DNA from 2 places in the Alteromonas sp. Cnat2-8 genome. Region 1 is predicted to be linked to the other one. Evidence: predicted binding sites of a transcription regulator. Region 1 holds the regulator's gene; the other holds the start of a gene.
The links. The regulator FliA, encoded in region 1, starts transcription of late flagellar genes. The targets are predictions, from matches to a motif close to CTAAAGNTNNNNNNNNNNNNGCCGATA.

Region 1 (11,949 bases):
ATTGATAATACCAAGTACATAGTCAGGTGCACCGGGTACAGGGGCTATTTCGGTATAACGCAAGACCTCTTGAACTTGCATCACGTTGATACCGTAAGTTTCTTCACCTAAGCGATACGTTACCCATTGAAGGACTTCGTCGTTGCTGTCGGTGGCGTTATTATTTATTCTTTCGTCGCTCATGAACCTGGCTCCCAATACTATGGCGTCTGGTCGTTACTGCCTAAGCCTTTGTTAAGCATAGATATTAATTCTTCAACGTCAATTAACGCGCACATTTTTTCTTTAACCATCCCTGCTAACCAGGGACGCTTACCTGTGGACTCGCGCCATTTAACATCATCGGTAGTCAAATTGACCGTATTGACTAGCTTTTCACTAGCCAGACCCCACGCACTTTCCCCTAACATTATAAGATATCGGTAGTTAAGCGATTGTGCGAGGTTTTCGTCATATTTTTCTGGCATTACCCATTTTGCAGAGTCAACAACACTTAGTTTAGACTCTCTGTGCAACATTACACCCATAAACCAATCAGGTTTTCCAAATAAAGGGCCAATCTTCTCAATTTGGTGGATCCCACCTAGCGACGTCAAAGGCACCGCAAGTGTTAACCCTGCAACCTCAAAGAATAGCGCCTGAAAGCGAAAACCGAGAGTATCCTTTAGTGGAACTTTTGTTTTTTCAGCGCGGTTTAACGCAGCTTCTTGTTCATTTTCTACTAAAGTTTCTGCGTGAGACTGTTGCTGTTCATCTTCAATTGTCTCTGCTTTTTGCGTTTCAATTAACGATGTAACCTTTTCCGCTATCGCTTCTTGTTCATTCGATTGCGGCTCACTTTCATTGGCGGTAGAAGCAAGTGCCGTTTCAGCCATCTGCTGAGAAGCCTGCTCGAGCAATTTTGCCGTGCGCGCAGTCACATCTTCCGGTGCTTCTGGCTCTTTGAGGAGGCTATCAAGGTATGCCTCCATCACTTCTTCACGGGCAAAAGGCGATTGCTTGCTCATGTTCTCGTTATTTCTCCAATACCGCTAATAGTTTCTCGTACGCAGACACACCACGTGTTTTGGGGTACGCTGCGGAAATGGGAAGCTGTACTAAACTTGCATCCCTGAAGTGCGTGTCGACGGGAATAACCCCTTCCCACACGCGCTCACCATAGTCATTCATTAAGCGCTTTCGCGATGCAAGCGCCGCATTAGTGCGCTTATCAAACATAGTTGGAATAATCACAGTATCAAAGGATTTGTCCAACGAACGTCCCATAATTTCCATGGTACGAATCATTCTGTCTAGCCCTTTAAGCGCCAGATATTCCGTTTGGGTAGGCACGATAACCTTGTCACACGCTGCAAGAGCGTTAACCATCAGCACCCCAAGCACTGGAGGGCAATCGATGATAGCAACATCGAATTCCCCTGCGATTTTTGCCAACGCTTTTTTTAGGACTAAGCCCATACCTTGTTCGCTACCCATCGTTCTATCTAAGGTCGCGAGCGCCATTGTTGCAGGAAGCACATATAAGTTGTCTAACTTTGTCGGGCACAGACAATCCATAACATTATCGGCCGTAATGTCATTAGACTTAATAAAAATATCGTAAACTGAATGACTTGACGCTTCTGCATCGATACCGAAGTAATAACTCAGCGATGCATGTGGATCAGTATCAATCATGAGCACTCGCTTGCCTTGCTGTGCAAGCAAGCCGCCAAGGCTCACCGTAGTGGTAGTCTTTCCTACACCACCTTTCTGATTCGCTACTGTCCACACTTTCATATTTGCTGTTCCATTACTGTTCAAACTGCTATCGCATTTCGGTTTGAACGCAACTGCTCATATCATCAATGTTTATATTTTTACTGGATATATTGGCAACGGCTACAGCTTGAGGCATACCGTACACAACACAGGAATCTTGGTCTTGAGCCCAAATCGTTGCGCCTTTTTCCTTGAGCATTCGACATCCTTCTCTGCCGTCAGCCCCCATACCCGTCAATATAATTCCTAATACATCCCCACCATAAGCTTTAGCCAGAGAACTGAAAGTGAGATCAACACTGGGCTTATAATTCACCTTGTCACTCGCATTTGCGTCAACAATGGCAATGCGTTTATTCGCACCTATGGTTTCTAGCAACATTTGCTTCCCACCGGGAGCAAGATACGCATGACCTGGTTTTAGAATGTCACCGTGCTCGGCTTCTTTTACTCTAATCTTACAGTTTGTGTCTAAACGCTGTGCAAATGCCGTAGTAAATGTTCCAGGCATGTGTTGTACAAGCAAAATGGGGTAAGGAAACTCTGCAGGTAAAGGAGACAGCACTTTTTGAAGCGCCACAGGCCCGCCTGTAGAAGCCCCAATTGCCAAACACTTGTAGTGCTTTCCCGTCGCTCTTACAGACGAAACGGTTGGTTGTTTGGCTGCGTCTTTATGCCCTGATAGCAACCCTGATGTTTTAAAGAACGCCTGCTTTGGCGCATTATCAGGAAGCTTTCTTGCCTCTGTAGAGCGAAACGACGGACGCTTAAGACCAATACCACGACGCGCTATTAAGCGTACTTTTGTACACAACAAGCGCGATGCGTCTTTTCTGTCCTGCGCGATATCTTCAAATTTCTTAGGTAAGAAATCGAGCGCGCCCGCTTCTAACGCATCTAATGTCGCTTGCGCACCATGATGCGTAAGCGAAGAAAACATAAGAATAGGTGTAGGCCGTTTGTCCATTATGGCCTTTACAGCTGAAATGCCGTCCATGACAGGCATTTCAACATCCATCGTTATCACATCCGGCTTAAGCGCTTCTGCTTTTTCAAGTGCATCGCGCCCATTTCTCGCTTCCCCAACAACTTCAAGTTCCCTATCGCCATCGAGTATTTCTTTTACTCGACGACGATAAAAAGTCGAGTCGTCCACGACAAGGACTTTAAAGACCATGGATTATTATTCCTGTTAATTCATCGCCTTACTTGATGGGTTTACGCGCATACCGTTTAAGCAGGCTCGGAATATCTAAAATTAGTGCAATTCCACCGTCTGATGTAATCGTGGCTCCCGCCATACCAGGCGTGCCTTGCAATAATGCATCAAGAGGTTTAATAACCACTTCTTCTTGGCCTATTAGCGCGTCTACTACGAATCCTACTTGTTGTGTACCAATTTGCACTACAACAACGTGTCCCTTTTCTCTATCGATGTTTTTGGGACCTCGAATCAACCATTCACCAAGGAAGAACAACGGAATTGCTTTTGAACGAACTATCATTGTTAGCTGGCCATCGACCGTGTTGGTCTTTTTGATGTCCATATTTATTATTTCGTTCACCGCGCCTAATGGTAACGCAAAGGTTTGTTTTCCTACAACAATCATTAGCGTCGGAAGAATGGCTAGCGTTAGCGGAACTTTGATATCCAGTCGCGTGCCTTTTCCTAGCTGTGAATCAATGTTCACGGTGCCGTTAAGTTGGTTAATTTTGGTCTTAACCACGTCCATGCCCACACCGCGACCAGAAATATCACTAATTTCTGTTTTGGTTGAGAACCCTGGCGCGAATATCAAGTTAAACGCTTCAACATCCGACATACGTGCAGCTGCGTCTGCGTCTAGTACACCGCGACTAATAGCAATTTCTTTAAGCTTTTCAGGATCCATTCCTTTACCATCATCTTCGATGGTTAGAAGAATATGATCGCCTTCTTGAGATGCCGATAGCTGAACCGTACCCATGCGCGGCTTACCCGCTGCAGCACGATCATCAGGCATTTCAATACCATGGTCGACGGAGTTTCTCACCAAATGCACAAGTGGATCGGCCAGTGCTTCAACCAGGTTTTTGTCTAAATCAGTTTCCTCACCCACAAGCTCAAGGGTTATTTCTTTTTTCAAGCTTCTAGCGAGGTCTCGAACAACGCGAGGGAAACGACCAAACACCTTCTTGATAGGTTGCATGCGGGTTTTCATTACCGCACCTTGCAAGTCGCCCGTTACCACATCTAAGTTGGCAATGGCTTTGGACATGCTTTCGTCGTTACTGTTGATACCCAAGCTTATTAGCCTGTTTCTCACTAGTACGAGTTCACCCACCATGTTCATAATTTGGTCAAGACGCTTGGTATCTACACGTACTGTAGTCTCAGCAGGAGGCGCAGCTGGTGCCGCCTTCTTCTCATCTTTTTTAGGCGCTGCTTTTGGTGCAGCAGGCGCGCTTGCTTTAGCTGGCGCTGCGGCGCTAGAAGCAGGCGTCGCTTTTGGCGCAGCTGGCGCTGCTTGTTTCGCTTTTTGAACCGCTTCTGTTGCTGCCTTATCTACAGGAGGCTCTGGCGCCTTTGAAACGGCTCCCTGCTTGGTAGGCCCTTGCCCTGAGCCATGCAGTTGGTCAAGCAGTGCTTCAAATTCGTCATCGGTGATTTCTTCATCACCAGCTGCACTCGGCGTAACTGGTGCTGGAGCTGGTGTATTTGCCTTTGGCGCAGCTTCTTCACCACCAAACTTGCCTTTGCCATGTAAATCATCGAGCAGCGCTTCAAATTCTTCGTCGGTGATATCGTCGTTATCACTAGCGGCAGCAGGTGCATCAGCCTTTGCAGGTTCGCTTTTAGCCGCTGAGGACTGTCCTGGTGCCCCAGAGCCATGAAGCTCATCAAGCAGCGCTTCAAACTCATCTTCAGTGATTTCGTCAATACCGCCGCTATCACCAGAACTTGGTGCCTGTGCAGTAGGCTCTTCAACAACTAATTCTGGCTCTTCAATCGCGGGCTCAGGTTCTGACGCCGGCGCGCTTTGTTCACCAAAAATATTCTCATCTGGAGATTCCGGGCGACTTAGTTTGTGTAACAAGTCTACTAGGTGTGCATCTGCTGGCTCTAATGGATCCCGAGCTTTCACTCGTTCAAACATTTCAACCACCACATCTGTGGCTTGCAGAATAATATCCATCAGTTCAGGGGTTAGTGTTCGTTGACCGTTACGCATTACGTCAAAGACGTTTTCCGCACCGTGACAAATTTCTACTAACTCGGTAAGAGACAGGAACCCTGCTCCCCCTTTAACTGTGTGATAACCACGGAAAATTGCATTCAGCAAATCCGCATCTTCAGGATTGTTCTCAAGATCAACGAGCTGTTCTTGTAATTGTTCAAGTATCTCTCCAGCCTCAACTAGAAAGTCCTGTAATATATCCTCGTCAACATCAAACGACATGCGCCCGCTCCCCTAAAAACCTAAGCTAGACAGAAGATCATCTACATCATCTTGGCCTGACACGACGTCGTCGCGCTTATCGGCATCAATGATAGGGCCTTCTGCCTCTACACCATCAACCTTATCGGCCTTAACGCTGGATGGTTTAGTTTGTTCTGCACCGTCGCGTTCACCAAACATGGTAAGCATGTTAACTAAGCTGTCTTCCACTTCTTTAACCAAGTCGATAACGCGGCGAATAACCTGACCAGTTAAGTCTTGATAACCTTGAGCCATCAATACTTCTGTAAGTAACTGTGTAAGTTTAGCTGACTGTGCCGAACCTTCTTCCAACAATTCGTCTAAGTCTGCGCATAAAGCCTTGAATTCACCCAACTCTATTTGGCGATTCATCAGCTTCTTCCACTCAGGCATTACCTTTTCGATGCGCGCCGACAGCATTTCAGCTATAGGCATGCTCGCTTCAACGGCATCCATAGTAGTATTAGCAGCTTTTTCAGTTTCTTCAATTACGTAGGTTAGGCGGGATTGTGCATCGGGAATATCATCGGTCGCGAGATTTTTAATGCGGTCGTCTATTTGGAAATTATTCAGCGCGTCATGGAGCTGACGCGTCAGTTTCCCTACTTCAGCAAATAACTCAACGTTTTCTTTCATTGAGGCCGCTTCTAATAGGGCATTGGCTGAAGCGTTGTCACCCTCTTCAAGGTAGGTGACAAGCTGTTTTGCTTCTTCCAACGAAATTGGAACGTTTACATTCGTTGACATCCAGTAAACCTCATTTCTCTGGTGAGCGTCTGGATCAACCTAAACGTTCGAATATTTTATCTAATTTTTCTTTAAGTGTTGCTGCAGTGAACGGCTTAACAACGTAGCCGTTAACACCTGCTTGCGCGGCGGCAACAATTTGCTCTTTCTTCGCTTCAGCAGTAACCATAAGTACTGGTAGGTGCTTGAGCTTGTCATCGGCTCTAATCGCGCGAAGCAAGTCAATACCCTGCATTCCAGGCATGTTCCAATCGGTAACTACGAAATCGAAATCACCTTGCTGCAACATAGGCAATGCAGTACTTCCGTCATCCGCTTCCTGGATGTTGGAAAAACCCAAATCTTTAAGTAGGTTTTTGATGATACGTCTCATGGTAGAAAAATCATCGACCACGAGAATTTTCATGCTTTTGTCCAAAATAGCCTCCAGTGAGGGGTTAATTGTTATTAATTTCTATTCTTCGTCAGCTTGCCACGACTTCATTCGTGATTTGAGTTTTAACATGGCCTGACTGTGAATTTGACTGACTCTCGATTCACTTACATCAAGAACCTCACCAATTTCTCTTAGGTTCAGCTCTTCATCATAATACAGCGAAAGTACAATCGCTTCTCTTTCAGGTAATGTCGTAATTGCATGGGCAAGCGCTTTTTGGAAAGCGCCTTGCATCAAATCTTCCAGTGGTGCGTCGCTACCTCGATTTTGCTCTGTCGAAATAACATCTTCTGACACACCTAAATCTTCAATACCTACCAGCTTTCCGGCATTTACTTCATTAAGCATTTGGTGATAGTCCTGCAAGCTTACATTAAGCTTATCAGCAATATCAGAATCTCTAGCATCGCGGCCTGTTTCGCTTTCTACTTGCGAAATTGCTTCAGTGATCGCTCGACCATTTCGGTGGACTGAACGCGGTGTCCAATCCCCTTTGCGAATTTCATCTAGCATAGCACCGCGAATGCGAATACCGGCAAACGTTTCAAAGCTGGCTCCTTTTGAACCATCAAAGTTTCGCGCGGCTTCTAATAATCCAATCATGCCTGATTGAATTAAATCGTCTACAAGAACACTAGCCGGCAATCGCGCTATCAAGTGATGCGCTATACGCTTAACCAATGGCGCATGTCTTTCGACTAACTGCGCTTTATCGGTTTGTTGTTGATAAGCGGCTGCCTTGCTGTTCAACGCTGACTTCCTACGGCTTTTTCTGCAACTAATTGTTCAATGAAAAACTCTAAATGGCCACCTGGCTGCGCTGGAATAGGCCATGTTAAGGCTTTACTCGCCAACTGTGTTATTGCAACGGCTGCCGGTGAACCTGGGTAAGCATCGACAATGGCTGTTTGTTTACGCACTGCTTTACGAATGTTCTCGTCAAACGGTACTGTCGCCACTAATTCTAGTGCAACATCTAAAAAACGCCCTGTCACTTTGCTCAATTTACTAAATAGCTCTTGGCCTTCTCGCACGTCGCGCACCATATTAGCCACAACTTTGAAGCGGAAAACACCGTGCTCTCTATTCAGAATTTTTATCAATGCATACGCATCTGTCAATGAAGTAGGCTCGTCACACACAACGACCATGATGTCTTGTGAGGCTTTTGAAAAGCTCAACACCATGTCTGAAATACCTGCCGCTGTATCAACGATAAGCACGTCAATTTGCGAGCGCAGCTCACTAAAGGCACGAATTAGGCCAGCGTGTTGCGTTGGCGACAATTCTGCCATCGACTGCGTGCCTGATGTGGCAGGGGCAATCTTTATTCCGTGCGGACCGGTCACTAATACTTCATCAAGTGTACATTCGCCGGAAAGCACGTGGGATAAGTTTTTCTCAACACGCAAACCTAACATAACGTCTACGTTAGCAAGACCGAGGTCCGCATCGAGAACCATTACACGTTTACCTTGCTTCGCCATGGCGATAGCGGTGTTCAATGTAATGTTTGTTTTACCTACGCCACCTTTGCCACCGGTGACGGCGATTACTTTGATTAACCGTGATTGCTTCATTTTTCTTAAGCTACTCGCTTGGTCGTCAATCATACTGCTTATGCTGTTTTAATTGCGTTGTTACCACTAGTATGATTCAAACCGTACTTTTTATAAAGCTTTGCAGCAGCGGAAACCAAAGATTTCGCTTCTGCAATCTTAATGTCTTCAGGTACTTTTTGACCATCGGTGACATAACTAACCGGTAATTGGTATTCAACCGCTGCACTAAGCACCTCTCCTAAAGAGTAGCACTCATCTAACTTTGTGAAAATACAGCCACTTAGTTCAATATCATCATACGCTTGAATGATTCTCTGCAAAGCAGGATATTGCGTATTTGCTTGCGCTACCAAATATTTTTTAACATTTGGCATTTGTCCGTTATCAAACTGCTTAATTTGTTTAATTAATCGACTATCTCTTTGACTAAATCCAGCCGTATCAATCAATACTAGTCGCTTATGACGAAGTTGGAATAATAAATCCGCAAGTTCTTCACTAGTCTGCGCTTTTCTCACCGTGCAGCCAATAATCTTTCCGTATGTCGCTAGCTGCTCATAGGCGGCAATTCTATACGTATCGATGGTAATCATCGCAACCGACTCTGCACCGTATTTTTGCGCATAGCGGGCAGCAAGTTTCGCAACGGTAGTTGTTTTACCGGTACCTGTTGGTCCTACTAATGCAACAGCACCTTGTGCGCTAAGTATATCGTTTCCTGTCACATTTATGCGATTAGCCAATAGGTTAAGAAGATATACCCATGCATCTCGTTCGTTGTAATGTGACGGCGTATAGCTAATAAGCTGTTTCGCTAACGCGTTGCTTAACCCCATATCGGTTAAACGGGTGATTAGATATTGATGAACAGGTTTTTGACGTTTGTTTTTAGCTTCCATCAAGTCGGCCACTTGATATTGCAATACATCGCGAAGAGACGCTAGCTCTTCCTTGATTTGCGCAAGCTCCGCTGACTGCGTCACAGCGGTATCATCCATACTCGACGCTTGATGCTCTGGGAAAGCGTTCTGACGAACTGGTTCATGAGAAGACTGCTGGGCTTCTACGTCGTCAATAAAGGCTTCTGAGAAGTCTAAGTGCGAAGCAATTTCATTGGCGTGCTTAGCATTTGCTGTCATTGGTTGGTTAGGTTGCGCGGGACTCGCTACGCCATTATTTCCACCGTGCTGCTTTTCTAGCAGTGCTTTAAGGCTATCAGGACCGTCGTCACCAATGATTTCGCTCAAGCTAGGCACTGCCTTTTGGCCAGGTGTTTTTGCAGCTGCTTGTGGAGACGCTTTCGGCGTAAACAACTTCGCTTCAGGTTCTTTGTCGTAGGCTGCGACAAGCTCAATACCGTCAGCGACTTTGCGATTTGACATGATCACAGCGTCACTGCCCAATTCAGCTTTAACTTGGCTTAACGCCTCACGCATATCTTTGCCGAAGAAACGTCTAATTTTCATTGCAACCTCTCCAATCACCCAGTGTCAGATTATTGACCGACCGAACTGACTATTTTTATTTGTTTGTCGTCAGGCACTTCTTGGTAAGACAGAACATGAAGCCCAACAACCGAATATTTTAAGAAGCGAGACAGAACGGGTCGTAGCATGCCTGAGGTAAGGAGTACTGCAGGCTCTCCTTCTAACTCTTGCTGCTGACTGGCTTGCTGCAATGATTTTTGCAGCTTGTCTGCCAGACCTGGTTCTATGCCAGCGCCATCTTCGCCACCTGCTTGAAGTGACTGGTGCAACATCTGTTCCAACTCTGGCGCCAAGGTTATGACAGGTATCTCTTTTGCACCTTGAGTAATTTCTTGGACAATTAAACGTTTAAGGGCAATACGCACTGCAGACACTAAAACATCGGGGTCTTGGCTGCGCGTGCCGTACTCACTGAGTGTTTGAACGATTGTACGCATATCGCGAATAGGCACGCCTTCAAACAATAAGGTTTGCAGTACTTTCACGACGGTGCTTAGCGGAAGAATGTCTGGTACTAATCCTTCAACCAGTTTCGGATGCTGCTTGGCAAGCATATCAAGAAGTTGTTGCGCTTCCTCGTGCCCTAATAATTGATATGCATTGTTAGAGAGTAATTGGCTTAAATGGGTCGCTACAACGGTCGCAGCGTCTACTACTGTGTACCCAAGGGTTTGTGCATGCTCCCGTTTATTGGGCTTAATCCATACTGCGTCCAAGCCGAACGCGGGGTCTTTAGTGGCACGCCCTTCTAATTTACCGAACACTTGCCCTGGATTAATAGCAAGTTCTTCATCGTGACTGATGATGGAATCGCCTATCGTTACGCCTAGCATAGCGATGGTGTAAGTGTTGGGCTCTAAATCCAAGTTATCGCGAATGTGGACAGGCGGAATAAGGAAACCCAGTTCTTGCGATAGTTTCTTACGTACGCCTTTAATGCGCGTCAACAACTCGCCACCTTGGGATTTATCGACAAGAGGAATTAAGCGATAGCCCACTTCCAATCCGATGGTATCTACCTGCTGAACATCATCCCAGCCAAGCTCTTTCACTTCAGGCGCAACCGATTCATCTTTTACCACATTGTCTGGCACTTTGGGCTCTGCGGCCTTTCTCTTTTCTTGGACCGACTGCCAGTAAGCAAAGCCTGCAATCAAGAATGAGAACCCTAAGAATGCGATATGAGGCATCCCAGGAATGATACCCATCACAAATAGAACCCCCGAGGCTATATAGAGGGCTTGATTATTACCAAGCTGACCGCGGATTTCTTTGCCCATTTCCTGGGTCTCGTTTTCACGAGTAACGATAATGGCTGTAGCGACCGAAAGTAACAATGAAGGAATTTGCGCCACCAAACCATCACCGATGGTCAATATGGTGTAGATTTCTATAGCGTTACCGAATGAAAGCCCGTGCTGAATCATGCCAATAAAAAGACCACCGACAATATTAATCAGCATGATGAAAAGGCCTGCGACCGCATCACCCTTTACAAATTTTGACGCACCGTCCATCGACCCGTAAAAATCCGCTTCTGCGGTAATCTCTTCACGGCGTTTACGTGCTTGGTCTTGATCTATATACCCTGCATTTAAATCAGCATCTATGGCCATTTGCTTACCGGGCATAGCATCTAACGTAAAGCGAGCGCTTACTTCTGAAATACGTCCTGCGCCTGCGGTTACAACTTTGAAGTTGATAATAAGAAGAATGGCGAAAACAACAATACCTACGGCGTAGTTACCACCAATCACGACCTCACCGAAGGCTTCGATAACTTTACCTGCTGCATCGCCGCCTTCATGTCCGTAAAGTAAAACAACGCGAGTAGAAGCCACGTTAAGCGCTAGTCTCAAAACGGTAGCGATAAGTAACACCAAGGGGAAAATGCCGAAATCTACTGGACGCTGGGTAAGTACAGCCACCAAGATAATGACTAGCGACAACGCAATATTAAAGCTAAACAGCACGTCCAGTAAGAATGGCGGCATAGGCAATATAACCATGCCCATAATTGCCAAAAGGACGATGGGTGCGCCTAAACCACTGGTAAAATTTTGCAGCTGATTTTTATCGAATCGCTGAAGATAACCGGATAACTGCATGGCTTGGTGTCTCTCTATCAGAAAATTGACGCTTTATGTGAATCTTCTAGTGAGTTTTCAACTAACGTGCCAGCTTTGTGTTTTACGCAAAAGTTATCCAAATCTGAGCTGTAATCATGCGTGATTACTGTCTACAGTGACTTGTATAGAGCGATTAAGATTTTGTATCCGAGGGACATACGAACAGTTTATAATTACGTCACTATTCCTAGGGCCTACTCTTCGTTTTAAAAGGATTATTCATGGTAGTACTACAAAATCGTGTTGCAACGTTTTGTTGGGTCAGCCTTGTCATCATGCTGACTTTTAGTCATGTAGCTCATGCATCTAAACAACCTAACTTACGACAGCGTGTGGAGAATTTGCTAGTTGATTCAGTGGAGATAT
Region 2 (11,949 bases), on a different contig from region 1:
TGCAAAGCTTCGGTTAATCCTGTTAAGCCATTAGGCCAAACGTTTTCAGCAACTACAACAATAAAACTGACGGGCCCTTTCAAGGCACGCTGCGCTTTGATCTGGTTTACGATCTTTTTGATTTCAGTTTCAGCGGATTCAAAAAACTCAGGAACAACCACATAGTCAGCCGCCGCGGAAAGGGCACCATTTAATGCTAAAAAGCCAGCATTGCGACCCATTACTTCTACAAGGAAAATACGTTCGAAGGCATCAGCTGTATCACGAACTTTATCGATAGAACTCATGGCGGTATCTATTGCGGTAAAGTAGCCTATAGTGGCATCAGTACCCGCTATATCGTTATCAATTGTTCCCGGAATACCAAGAATCTGGCCATCCCATAGTTCGCTCAACTTTGCTGCGCCGCGAAAAGATCCGTCACCACCGATTACAATAAGTGTGTCGATCTCGGCCTGTCTCAAGTTATCAGCCGCTTTGATAAGCCCTTCACGATTTTTAAATTCTTTACACCTTGCGCTGTGTAGTATGGTGCCGCCTTGCTGGATAAGATTGTGCGTTGAATCAAGAGATAGAGGAATAAACTCTTGCTGTAGTAATCCGTTGTAGCCGTGCTTGTAGCCAAGCAAGGTGAAGTTAGCTTTCTGACACGCAATAATTGCGGCACGTATACATGCATTCATACCTGGGGCGTCGCCACCAGAGGTTAAAATTGCGACACGTTTTGACACATTAAAGTCCTTCTTTTTACAGGCAATGCCATTAAAGTAGAGTAAAGGCTGTGCAACGTAAAGTTCTCTATTGCGGATATTTATTGCGTAATATCAAAGTAAAATTCAATTTTTCAGTACACAGCAATAAGCGTTTTTGCTTGTCACGCCGTAACTAACGTAAAAAAGGAAATACTATGCGTTCATTGTTGGTTGTTGTCTTTATTATTTTTCTTACTTCATGCAGTTCTAAGCTGGCTTATAACAACCTGGATTGGTGGGTGTATTGGTACATGGACGATTACATCGAGCTTAAAGATGAGCAAGAGGAGAAGTTTGATGCGCATTTACAAAATTGGTTGAGCTGGCACAAGAAGAGTGAACTTACTCGTTATAAAGCGCAATTAGAGGATATAAAAAAGCAGATTCAGAATGACACCCTTAATTCGAGTATTGTATATAACAACCTTGAGCTAGCTAGATCGCATTGGGAGCGCGTACGAGACGAGGTCAGTCCTGAACTAGCGGCTATAGCTAAAACACTCGATGATGAACAAGTTGTCACCCTATTTGCGGCATTAGAAAAAGACAATAAAGAAGAAGAGGAAGAGCGACAAGAGGCGCTGGAAAAGTCTGAAGCAGAGAGACTTAAAGATAGAATTGAGCGAATACAAGAAACAATAAGTGAGCGTATTGGAGATCTAAGTAAAGAGCAAAAACAAATTGTTAGCACCTACGCACAACAATTTATTTCTACAGGTGACGCTTGGATAACGTATCGCAGAAACATTCAAACTGCGGCAAGAAAGCTATTCGTTTCGCGCAAGCAAAACGAAAGGTTTGAGCAAGAATTGGTGTCGCTAATGCAAAATCCGGATAATTATAAAAGCGATGTGTACAAGCAAAGTAGTGCTCATAATATGACTGTGACAGCAACGCTACTGGCCGAGATATTTTCAACTCTTTCAGGGAAACAGCGTCAAACACTGATTGAAAACGTGGATGAGCTAATCGAAACGGTTGATAATTTTATGGATTAATTAGTAATACTCTGGCTCAGTACACATTCAGCTCGGTCGATACAGTACTGGTCTTCTCGTAATACAAGAAGAAAACTCCGACTTATGGTGGTAGCACTCAGTACTAAATAAGGTATTAAGTTATAATTCTTTCCAATCGATTTTAAGAACTTTACCTTCTTCGTTAGCAACGAAAAGGGGAAGTTCGGTCAATTTAGTGTTTTTTTGTTTTAATGTTTTAAGGTTCTCGTAGGAATACTGCCTCTGTATATGCCACTCTACCTTATTCCTTGATTTGTATTCTAAATCAATATTCCACCTACCCAGATAAGAAACCGCGCTTGGTTGAAGCGAGAAAAAGCAGCCATCGCATTCAGGTTTTTTAAAACGTCTTACCCCAATGTTCGAAAAAGCTGGAGTTATCGATTTTAGATAGTATTTGCCAGTTTTAACTTTGACGAGTTTTGGGAGGTGTTTCTCGTTAGCTTGACTACCCTCGAATTGCTGTGTGCTAGGTACTTTTAATCCGCGAATAACAAATATTTCACCACTGTTTAGCTCTTCAAATGTCATTCTGTGAATACCAGCATCGGCTAGTACAAAAGACTCGTTCTGACTTAGCGCCTGTTCATTGGCGCTAACCTCGTCGATTAAAATTGCCACCAGTAAAAAAACTAACAATCTCATAGCTCACCAGTTTTCTAATTCAAAAGCCAATATATTTAGAGAGTTCATCTCTAAGGTTGGTGTATTTTTCTTTGTAAGGCGCCTTAAGTGACATATCGTCAATCAATTTAAAAAGCCGCTTACACTCATTAATGAGTTTCATTTCGGCTTTATCTTCTTTGATTGCAATTTGTAGAAGACATTGCAATAGATTAAGCGCAACCCCTGTATTTACAGGAGCAAAGCCTTGAGCAAGGGCAAACGAAGCTTTAGCACGTTCGTAATCTTGCTGCTGATAGTGTTGAATGCCTTCGCGATTGAACTGTTGATAACTGGCTAAGTTTTTCTGAGCATTGAGGGCTTGCGCATCCAGCATGTTTAAACTGTTTTGGTCGAGCTCATCCTGTCTTGAAGTTAAAAGTGCATTCAACTGTAGCGCATCATCAAACTCACCCAGTTTATACATAACGTTAATACTGTCAGGAATGAACGCGGTAGGAACTTCCGTGTACTTATCGTCAAGAAGTGTTTGTGACGTTGTTAAGTGGCGTTTGGCATCAATCAGTTTGCCGTCTATAGCGCTAATTCTAGCGTTGACGATTGTACCAAATATATCTACGTCAAAATCTCTGTCCATTTTTTGAAGATGTTCATCAAACTTTCCTCGTTGCAGGGTAAGTAATGCTTCTTGCTGATACTTATTGCGCTGGCGCTTGTCGTCTGCAAACTCTGCGACATCTAAAAGGCTTCGGATAATACCGCACCAGTGTAAACTTGTTTTGTGAACGGTTCGTTTTGATAAATCCCAGATCGCTTGGCTTGAACTCGCAGCCAGCACTAAATCGTCATTTTGCCGACCTATCTCACAGGCTTTGAAATGCCTGGGTAGGGAGTAGGGCGACAGTTTTATTGCCTCTTTTATTGCATCTAGTGCTCTGTCGCCAGATGTCGTGGCTTGGTGTGCTTGCGCAAGAATATCGTGAGCGTCTGCATTGAACCGGTTTCGCTTTAGCGTTCTCTTGGCAATTAAAATCGCTTTCTCATACTCCTTTAAAAGCAAGTAAGTTTTTCCAATAGCTATTTGCGCCCACAGTACGGGTTTTCCGTCAATGTAGTCACGTAACACATCTAGCGCTTTATCGGGTTGCTTTATACGCCAATATAGCTCGACTAATAGCTGTTCACAGTGACCTTTATAGTGGGAAGGGGCGTCAAGTAACGCTTCGATATGGTCGATCGCACTGTTTATTTCACCCTGTTCAACGAGACTAAACGCTTGCTGGAGAAACTGTCTTTTTTGCCACGCACGAACAATACGAGACTTCAGCTGAACTTGAGAAAAGGGCTTAATTAAAAAATCATCGGGTCTACGTTCAATACTGCCTAATACTATCGGTCGAGCGCTATCTGCGCTTATCAGAATGAACACCGATGTGGGACTGATAAGCCTTCGAGTGCGCAACTCTTCAATGAGCTCATAGCCATTTTTGTTGTCAGCTCCCAAGTGTAGATCACAAATGACAATATCAAACTTATGCTTTTTACATAGTGATACCGCTTGTTCAGCAGATGACTTCGTAACTACATCAGATGCGCCCATCGAATGCATCAGCCCCTTCAATAAAAGAAGGAAAGGGCGTTGGTCTTCAACAATCAGTACTTGTTTGTTGCTAAATTGCATTTCAAATCCATGAATGAGCGCGCGATTACTTTATAGGAGTATATCTAATTCTAGATAATAAGCTTAAGAAAAACATTATCTTGCCGAAAACATAAGTATACATATGAAGTTGTAAATAAGAATGTCGCAAGAAACTGTCGAAGCTCGTGAGCAAATACCTATTGACCCCAGTATATACTGGGAGCGCAGTGGTGTGCTTGCTAAAGCATCTGCGCAGGGAGCGTTGTTCTCTCTATATCTTGCTATGCAGCAACATAGTGTTGCCGAGCCATTTGAAATCGAAGCGGTAGCGTCAGAATCTGATGATAAAAGCAGCATCGAATCCAAGCTTGCATCGTTAAATTATTATAGAAGGCCATCGCTAGCCGCTAATGAAAGCGAATGGGGCAGAATGCGCGTTTTGTCTGAGTTAGTCTCTCAAGACTATGCGGCAGCAAGATTATATTTAAGTATGAATCCCTCTCCACTATCACAAACTGATGATGCTAAACGTCTACCCGACGATGTAGTAGATAATTGTAGTTTGGCAACACAAAAGCGGTTGAAAAAGGAATACGCTAACACCGTGAAGGAAGATAATACGCTGCTATACGATATCCTCTCATCACAAGATAAAGAACACTATTCACAACAAGAAAATTCGTCACACTTCACATCTTTTGAGAAAATTGCATAGCAGTTATTTCAATTCGTTATTGCGTGCCAAGTTTGGGTTGACGTGCGAGCGCTAATTCGTATCCGCCCTAGTTTTTATCATTCCTTTTTGTTATATTGCGCGCCGCATTTTTGCACTGGTCTTACGCTCCAATCAGCAAAGGTTAAAATATGTCTAAATATATTGTATGCGCAATGTATAAATTTGTTGCGCTTGAAAACTTCAAAGAAATCCGCCAACCGCTTCTCGAAACAATGGAAGCTAATGGTATTAAAGGTACACTTCTTCTTGCCCACGAAGGGATAAACGGTACGGTTTCTGGTACCCGCGAAGGTATCGACGCATTACTTGCTTATTTAAACAGCGACGAGCGTATTAATCCTATTTCTTGCAAAGAATCTCTTCACGATGAACAGCCGTTCTATCGCACCAAGGTAAAACTGAAAAAAGAAATTGTGACCATGGGCGTTGAGGGTATTGACCCTCGCAAAACCGTTGGTACTTATGTAAAACCTAAAGACTGGAACGCACTTATTAGCGACCCAGATGTTACGGTTATTGACACGCGAAACGGTTATGAAATTGAAATAGGTACTTTCAAACACGCTATCGACCCTAAAACCGAAACGTTTCGTGAGTTTCCTGAATACGTAGCGAAAGAGCTCGACCCGTCAAAAAATAAAAAAGTGGCTATGTTCTGCACCGGTGGTATTCGCTGTGAAAAATCGACGGCTTACTTGAAAGAGCAGGGGTTTGACGAGGTTTATCACTTAGAAGGCGGTATTCTACAGTACCTTGAAGATGTACCGAAAGAAGAGTCACTGTGGGAAGGCGATTGCTTTGTATTTGATAATCGCGTTGCAGTTAACCACGACTTAGAGAAAAGCCATTATGAGCAGTGCTACGCGTGCAGACTTCCAATTACTGAAGAAGACAAGCAGAGTGATAAGTATGAGCCGGGTGTAAGCTGCCCACACTGCTTTGGTACCCATACCGACGATCAAATTGCTCGCTTTAGAGAACGTGAAAAACAGGTTCAACTGGCAAAAGAGCGTCAACAAGAGCACGTAGGAACGGAAGCGCGTTTGACCATGGAACAAAAGCGTCAAGAAAAAGCAGAAGCTCAACGTTTACGCGCACTTAAAGCAAAAGAAAATCAGGCGTAGACAGCTAGAAAGAAGGGCGTTACACTCGTGCTTATTGCAGTTGAAATAAGGAATGCGAGTGAGCACTCAACTTTCAGAATCTAAAATTGAAGAAATTAGAAAGGACTTCAGCTTTTTCGATCGTGATGGCAACGGCCAAATCGATTTGCCGGAGTTCATCGAGCTTCTAACCGTTATTTCACCAAAAACGAAAGCTAGCCACGTACAAGAAGGCTTTAAGCTTATCGATAGTAACGACGACGGTTACATCGACTTTGAAGAGTTTTTGGAGTGGTGGCAAGAAGGATGGTGGGAGTACTAAGTTTAAACTTAGTAACACTTATCGTCGACTGAGGCTTTTCGACACGCTAGGCTAAGCGTGGAAACGAGGGCTAGGCCACGTAAAAGAGCCAATTGAAAACGAGTGCTTTTAAGCACTCGTTTTTTTATGTGTTGAGTTTGGTGATTTGTGTTGGGAGTGAGATATAGCTTCCTTTGGATAGCCTTCAATGTCGGCTTCGAGCGTAGAGCGGACCTTGGGACAAGGAATTTTTCCACCTCAAAGGACAGTAGACCAAACCCAACTTCATCTGCACACTGAAATACCAATCCTTGGCAAGGATACATTTGCTAGTAGCTCAATACTCTACCTATAAACGACATCGGCCAGAGCAGACATTGCTGTATCAATTAGTCGAAAGTCACTATCCAGAATTTATAAAGCAGCATTCGGATCAAGGAAAGTCGTTACCGCGCCATGTGGAAAAAGAGTTTGCCGAATTTCTTAAGTGTGGTCATCTTGAACACGGATTTTTGCGTGTTATTTGTGACGACTGCAAACATGAGAAGCTGGTCACGTTTAGTTGCAAACGCAGGGGGTTCTGCCCAAGTTGTGGGGCAAGACGTACGGCAGAGAGTGCCAAGTTGCTAGTTGATGATGTTCTTCGAGGCCACCCAGTCCGCCAATGGGTGCTAAGCTTACCTATCCCACTGCGTTTATTGCTCGCTAGATATTCCAAAGAGCTCAGTAAAGTCATGCAAATCATTCTTCGCACAATTTCCACTGACATCATCCATCGAGCAGGTTACTTGAAAAAGCAAGCCAAGACCGAGGCAGTGGCTTATATCCAAAGATTTGGTAGTGTACTGAATCTCAATATCCACTTCCACATGCTATTTCTAGAAGGCGTCGTCAAAAAAGAGCGAGGTCAAACCAAATTCAAACGAGTCAAAGCCCCTAGCCATAGCGATATGGAGCGGGTAGACAACACCATCAGCCATCGCATCGCACAATATCTGGAAAAAACAGGACAGATCCAACGTGACATGGACAACACCTTTCTAAACTTGCCGATTGATGATGAAGATAGTTTATTGCCATTACAGGCCGCATCGGTTAGTTATCGTATCGCTATGGGGCCAGATCCAAGTAAAAAAGTGTTCAGTCTACAAGCAGTTCCAGCAAAAGATTCGGAAAACTTTGGTCAACTCGCAAAGATAGCTAGATTTAGCTCACATGCAGCGGGGGTTGCTGATACCCACCAATCTGATAATCTCGAACGCTTTTGCAGATACATCGCAAGGCCAGCGGTGAGTGAAAAACGCTTAAGTCTAACCTTCACAGGCAACGTCAGATATGAACTCAAGACGCCATATACAGAAGGTACCACTCACGTTTACTTTTCGCCGATTGACTTCATAGGCAAACTTGCTGCACTTGTGCCACCACCTAGACTCAATCTTACTCGTTTTTACGGGGTATTTGCCCCCACGTGAAGAGGTCACGGCTTCTCAGCGAGGAAAGAACAGCCCTCGGTTAGCAGAACATCTGAAAGATCCAGATAAACCCTACCACGCCCGCAGTATGTCGTGGGCTCAGCGGTTAAAGCGAGTATTCAACAATGATATTACCATTTGCGAAGCGTGTGAGAGCCACAATGTCAAAATTGTCGCTTGTATTACACAGCCTACTATCATCAACAAGATATTGATGCACTTAGACAAAAACGGCTCTCCCATTACTGTCAACACATGCAGAGCACCACCGTTAGATGAAGTACTAGAACCACCGTCATTTGAAGACTTTGTCATTCAGCGAAATTTCGATTTTGGGGCTTAAACGTCCTACCGCAAAATAGAGCTTGAGCATTAATTTGTTGAGGCACCATCTTTCACATTTCACGAACAATTATTCAGTACCAATGGCCTGCGAACTCAACTATGTGGCGGACAATTAGTTCATCACTTCATTACCAAACTTCAATCTGAGTATACGAAACAAGTCTTTAATTCAGCTGGTATAAAGGGTAGTAAATAGCGTTTGTTCTTCTTATACTTTTACCATATCTTCTATGAAAAACACGCGATCTTGACCAAAGAACATTTCATCGCCCACGAACATGGTAGGCGCACCGAAACAACCTTTTTCCACTGCTTTCTGAGTATTTAATTTTAGTTCCGCTTTAATATCATCGGTCTCAATGAGTGATAAAAGCGCATCAGCGTCCAGCCCATTTTCAATTAGCACGGTCCGCAGTATTTCTTCCACTCCAACGTTCAGCCCTTTCACCCACATTGCGTTGAACAATACGGTTAGATACTTTTCGAAAACGCCCATTTTTTTGGCTGCAAAACACCCTCTCATTATGGTTAGCGTGTTAATAGGAAAGTGTGGATTCATAATAAAAGGAATACCGTAGAGCTTGGCATATCTTGGCAAGTCATACTTCAGCATATAGCGTCCCTTGGCGGCAACAGCACCGGGAGATACATTGTTTGTGGCCTTGTGTACTGCACCCAGCAGCATGGGCTCGTAAGCGATATCAGCATTGTAAGTACTGGCAATTCTTTTAAGCTCGCCATACGCGAAATACGCCGTTGGGCTACCAATGTCGAAATAAAAATCTATTTGTTGGTTCATTCAGAATTCTCTTTTTTATTTGTTAAGTGGTTAATTTATTGCTTTTATGGGCTAATCTTGCCCTACCATTTTTCTACCCATGGACGTATGTCTAATTCGAATGTCCACGCATTTCTAGGTTGCTCGTGCAGCATTACATAGTTTGTAGCTAAATCTGCAGGCTGCACCACACCATCTTTTGATGACAATGTTGCATAGTCGGGGTGATTATCTTTGATCCACTGTGTTTCAACGGCGGCATCAATAATGACGTGAGCAACATGAATATTTTTCGGGCCAAGCTCTCGTGCCATCGACTGGGCAAGCGCTCGCAACCCGTGTTTTGCACTGGCAAATGCACCAAAAGATGCGCCACCACGAACGCTTGCTGTTGCACCGGTAAAAATAATGGTGCCGCTATTGCGCTGAATCATTTTGCGCGCGGCTTCACGCCCCACCAAAAAGCCCGAAAAGCACGCCATTTCCCATATTTTGTAAAACTTCTTAGCAGTTGTGTCGAGAATGCTCATGGGCACATTTGCCCCAATATTAAAAACCACCACTTCTATAACACCAATATTGGCCTCAATGTCAGCAAATAACTGCTCTACCTGCTCTTCATTTCTGGCATCAACGCCATACCCATGAGCATCAAAACCTTCTGTCCTTAAGGTTTCAGTATAGGCAGATAGTGACTGCGCATTTCGCCTGGCCATACATACGGTAAAACCTTTCAGCGCATAAGCCTTGGCAATGGCACCACCAATGGCATCACCTGCCCCTACCACTAGGGCCACTTTCTTATCTTTCATCAATAACTCTCCACTTTAGGCAATAAATTAAAAGCAACTAGCAACAACGATGATGTTAAGTTAATCTGACCATTCGACTTTTAAAATTCATTTATTGTTAACTTAAGGTAAGTTTTACTAATCTTTAAACATCAAAAATCTGTGCATATAAGGTCAATACACGTACTACCTAGACACCTAAAACTGACTTAAGAGCAAAAAGAGTAAAGAGCGAGTACTGTGAACCCACCTCCTATCCAATGGTTACCTGTTTTTTATTATGCAGCCCAGTACAAGAGCTTTCGAAAAGCGGCTGAGCGCCTGTGCGTATCGCCGCCGGCGGTGAGCCAACATATAAAAAGCCTCGAAGCGTATTTGGGTATGCGTTTATTTAAGCGAAATGGCCCGACGCTTACGCTAACCGATGAAGGTAAGTTTTATTATCAAAGTATTCAGCCAATAATGATGCACTATCACAGCAGCTTTAATGAGTTTGATAGGCGGTTTAACAAACGCGTATTGCGCTTAAATACCCCTCTTTTTATTGCTCAAGAGCTCCTTATTCCAAACTATATGCATTTTAAAGTGATAGAGCCGAATGCGGAGTTGCGCATTTCTACTGGCACCGAATACATCGACTTTGATTTCAACATTGCCGATGCCGCAATACGCTTTGGACATGGAAATTGGCCTGAGTTAAACGCAAAACTGTTATGCAAAGTAACTGCTAGCCCAATCTGTTCAACTATTTATGCAAGTTCACATATCGATAGTCAGCAAATACTCGAAGAGCAATTGAATAACCAGATTATTCTTACTACCGATGAGAGCATTAAAGAGTGGCGACAACTGTTTCCCAACATTACGCCTAAAGAGGTTGTGGTGTGCGACTCTTACTTTTCAATTATTAAATCAGCTGAAATGGGCGTAGGTATTGCCCTTGGCATTTTTCCAGCGGTTAACAATTGGATAAACAATCAAAAGCTACAGTGCCTTACTCATCAAATGTTTGAAATAGAGGCGGGCTATTGGTTTGTTTACCCTAAACAACGCACTGACAACACACTGATTGACGCAGGTTACAAGTGGTCTTCTCAACTATTTGGTAAGTTGCCGAAGTTAGGGTGATTAAGAAGATTCCAAGCGCGCTACAAAATCAATTCCCAATACCCGTAGAATAGCCCGCTATTTTACGGGTGGCTTCTACACTGGCTTTTTGCACTGCTTGTACGTATATGCTTGTCGCATTTACCGGTGTTTCTTTGCTGTTGCCCAACAAGCTAATAACGGTGCTTATCGAACCGTCTGAACTAAAGATAGGCGCACTTACTACATTAATGTCGGGCAAAAAATCTTCTTTAAAACAGCACAAGTTGCTTTGTTTTATGTCTACTAACAATTCGTAGAACACCGCTTTTTTTATAGGCTTACCCATATAGCGTGGCATAGGTGCAAATGCAGTGAACCGAAAATTAAAGTACTCAATGAATATGGCGTGTATGATATAGATTCGGATTTTCAATGATAAGCCCCATAAAAAACGAATCAGTTTCAAATATTTTTTGATAATAAAAATTCGATAATAGATAATATCACCAGCAGCGTGCATTTCACAATTCATGGGATAGGCGCGATGTGGGGCTAACCTATCAACAAGAAAACCGTATTCTCAAGCTGCTAGCGCCAATCAAGTACGAAACCGTATACCTGTAGGAAAGCGTGTATTTATACGTCCTGTACACGTTGAATAAGGCAGATACGTTAACATTTTAGTCCTTTTTAAAAATACAACAATAAAAAACCCTCGTCTTAGCGAGGGTTTTTATATCAATCTAAATTAGCAGAAGCTTAGTGTTTACAGTAAATAAGTCGTTTAATACTGCCCAGTAAAATCAATAAGTGGGTGGAACCTTATTTTTAATAAAGATGTTTAACAAAAATCAATCTTATAGTCGAAATTTTGTCAGTAACTGCCTTCCCCAAGCTAGTACATAAGCGACAGCTATGAGCGTATTACGGTCATTCGCGCTTTCTTTTTCGCTTAAGTCTCATTTCCTTAAAGCAGATGTTCATTAATACTGTAAAGCGCCGTAACTTTAGGCCGAAAGCGGTCAAAGCGAGTTGAACCGGACTCGACCGTTGGATGATCTGATAGCTGGCATTGGTAAAACTGCTCCTCAAATGCCCGAAAGGGCTAAAAGCTGCCCCTGAAAAATGGTGTTTTTAAAACTTATATATTCTCAACTAAAGTATACTGATTAAGTATTTTCTATTTTTGACCACATCTAAATCATTATTTTTTTCGGAAACATCTATACCAATAGCTCCTTGTACTTCTTGTAGATAAACAAGCTCAGAATATGTACGTCGTTCAAATTTTTTA

Region 2: a site for FliA is predicted at 4,139-4,165, ahead of MHN00_RS11870 (VC2046/SO_2500 family protein). Genes of this name have one in related genera too.

What each region holds. Positions count from the first base shown of each region.
Region 1 is NZ_JAKREX010000001.1:173,913-185,861, forward strand. It holds gene MHN00_RS00765 (chemotaxis protein CheW) at 1-183, opposite strand, end outside; gene MHN00_RS00770 (chemotaxis protein CheW) at 201-1,007, opposite strand; gene MHN00_RS00775 (ParA family protein) at 1,015-1,779, opposite strand; gene MHN00_RS00780 (chemotaxis response regulator protein-glutamate methylesterase) at 1,808-2,938, opposite strand; gene MHN00_RS00785 (chemotaxis protein CheA) at 2,967-5,201, opposite strand; gene MHN00_RS00790 (protein phosphatase CheZ) at 5,214-5,969, opposite strand; gene cheY (chemotaxis response regulator CheY) at 6,004-6,387, opposite strand; gene MHN00_RS00800 (RNA polymerase sigma factor FliA) at 6,424-7,155, opposite strand; gene MHN00_RS00805 (MinD/ParA family protein) at 7,152-8,018, opposite strand; gene flhF (flagellar biosynthesis protein FlhF) at 8,024-9,433, opposite strand; gene flhA (flagellar biosynthesis protein FlhA) at 9,463-11,562, opposite strand; gene MHN00_RS00820 (L,D-transpeptidase family protein) at 11,805-11,949, shown strand, end outside.
Region 2 is NZ_JAKREX010000004.1:212,642-224,590, reverse strand. It holds gene MHN00_RS11890 (ATP-dependent 6-phosphofructokinase) at 1-731, opposite strand, end outside; gene MHN00_RS11885 (DUF6279 family lipoprotein) at 908-1,750, shown strand; gene MHN00_RS11880 (hypothetical protein) at 1,871-2,416, opposite strand; gene MHN00_RS11875 (response regulator) at 2,436-4,076, opposite strand; gene MHN00_RS11870 (VC2046/SO_2500 family protein) at 4,198-4,752, shown strand; gene MHN00_RS11865 (rhodanese-related sulfurtransferase) at 4,902-5,897, shown strand; gene MHN00_RS11860 (EF-hand domain-containing protein) at 5,956-6,198, shown strand; gene MHN00_RS11855 (transposase) at 6,504-7,652, shown strand; gene MHN00_RS11850 (hypothetical protein) at 7,639-7,995, shown strand; gene MHN00_RS11845 (2-hydroxychromene-2-carboxylate isomerase) at 8,206-8,796, opposite strand; gene MHN00_RS11840 (SDR family NAD(P)-dependent oxidoreductase) at 8,859-9,587, opposite strand; gene MHN00_RS11835 (LysR family transcriptional regulator) at 9,807-10,694, shown strand; gene MHN00_RS11830 (hypothetical protein) at 10,723-11,088, opposite strand; gene MHN00_RS11825 (hypothetical protein) at 11,811-11,949, opposite strand, start outside.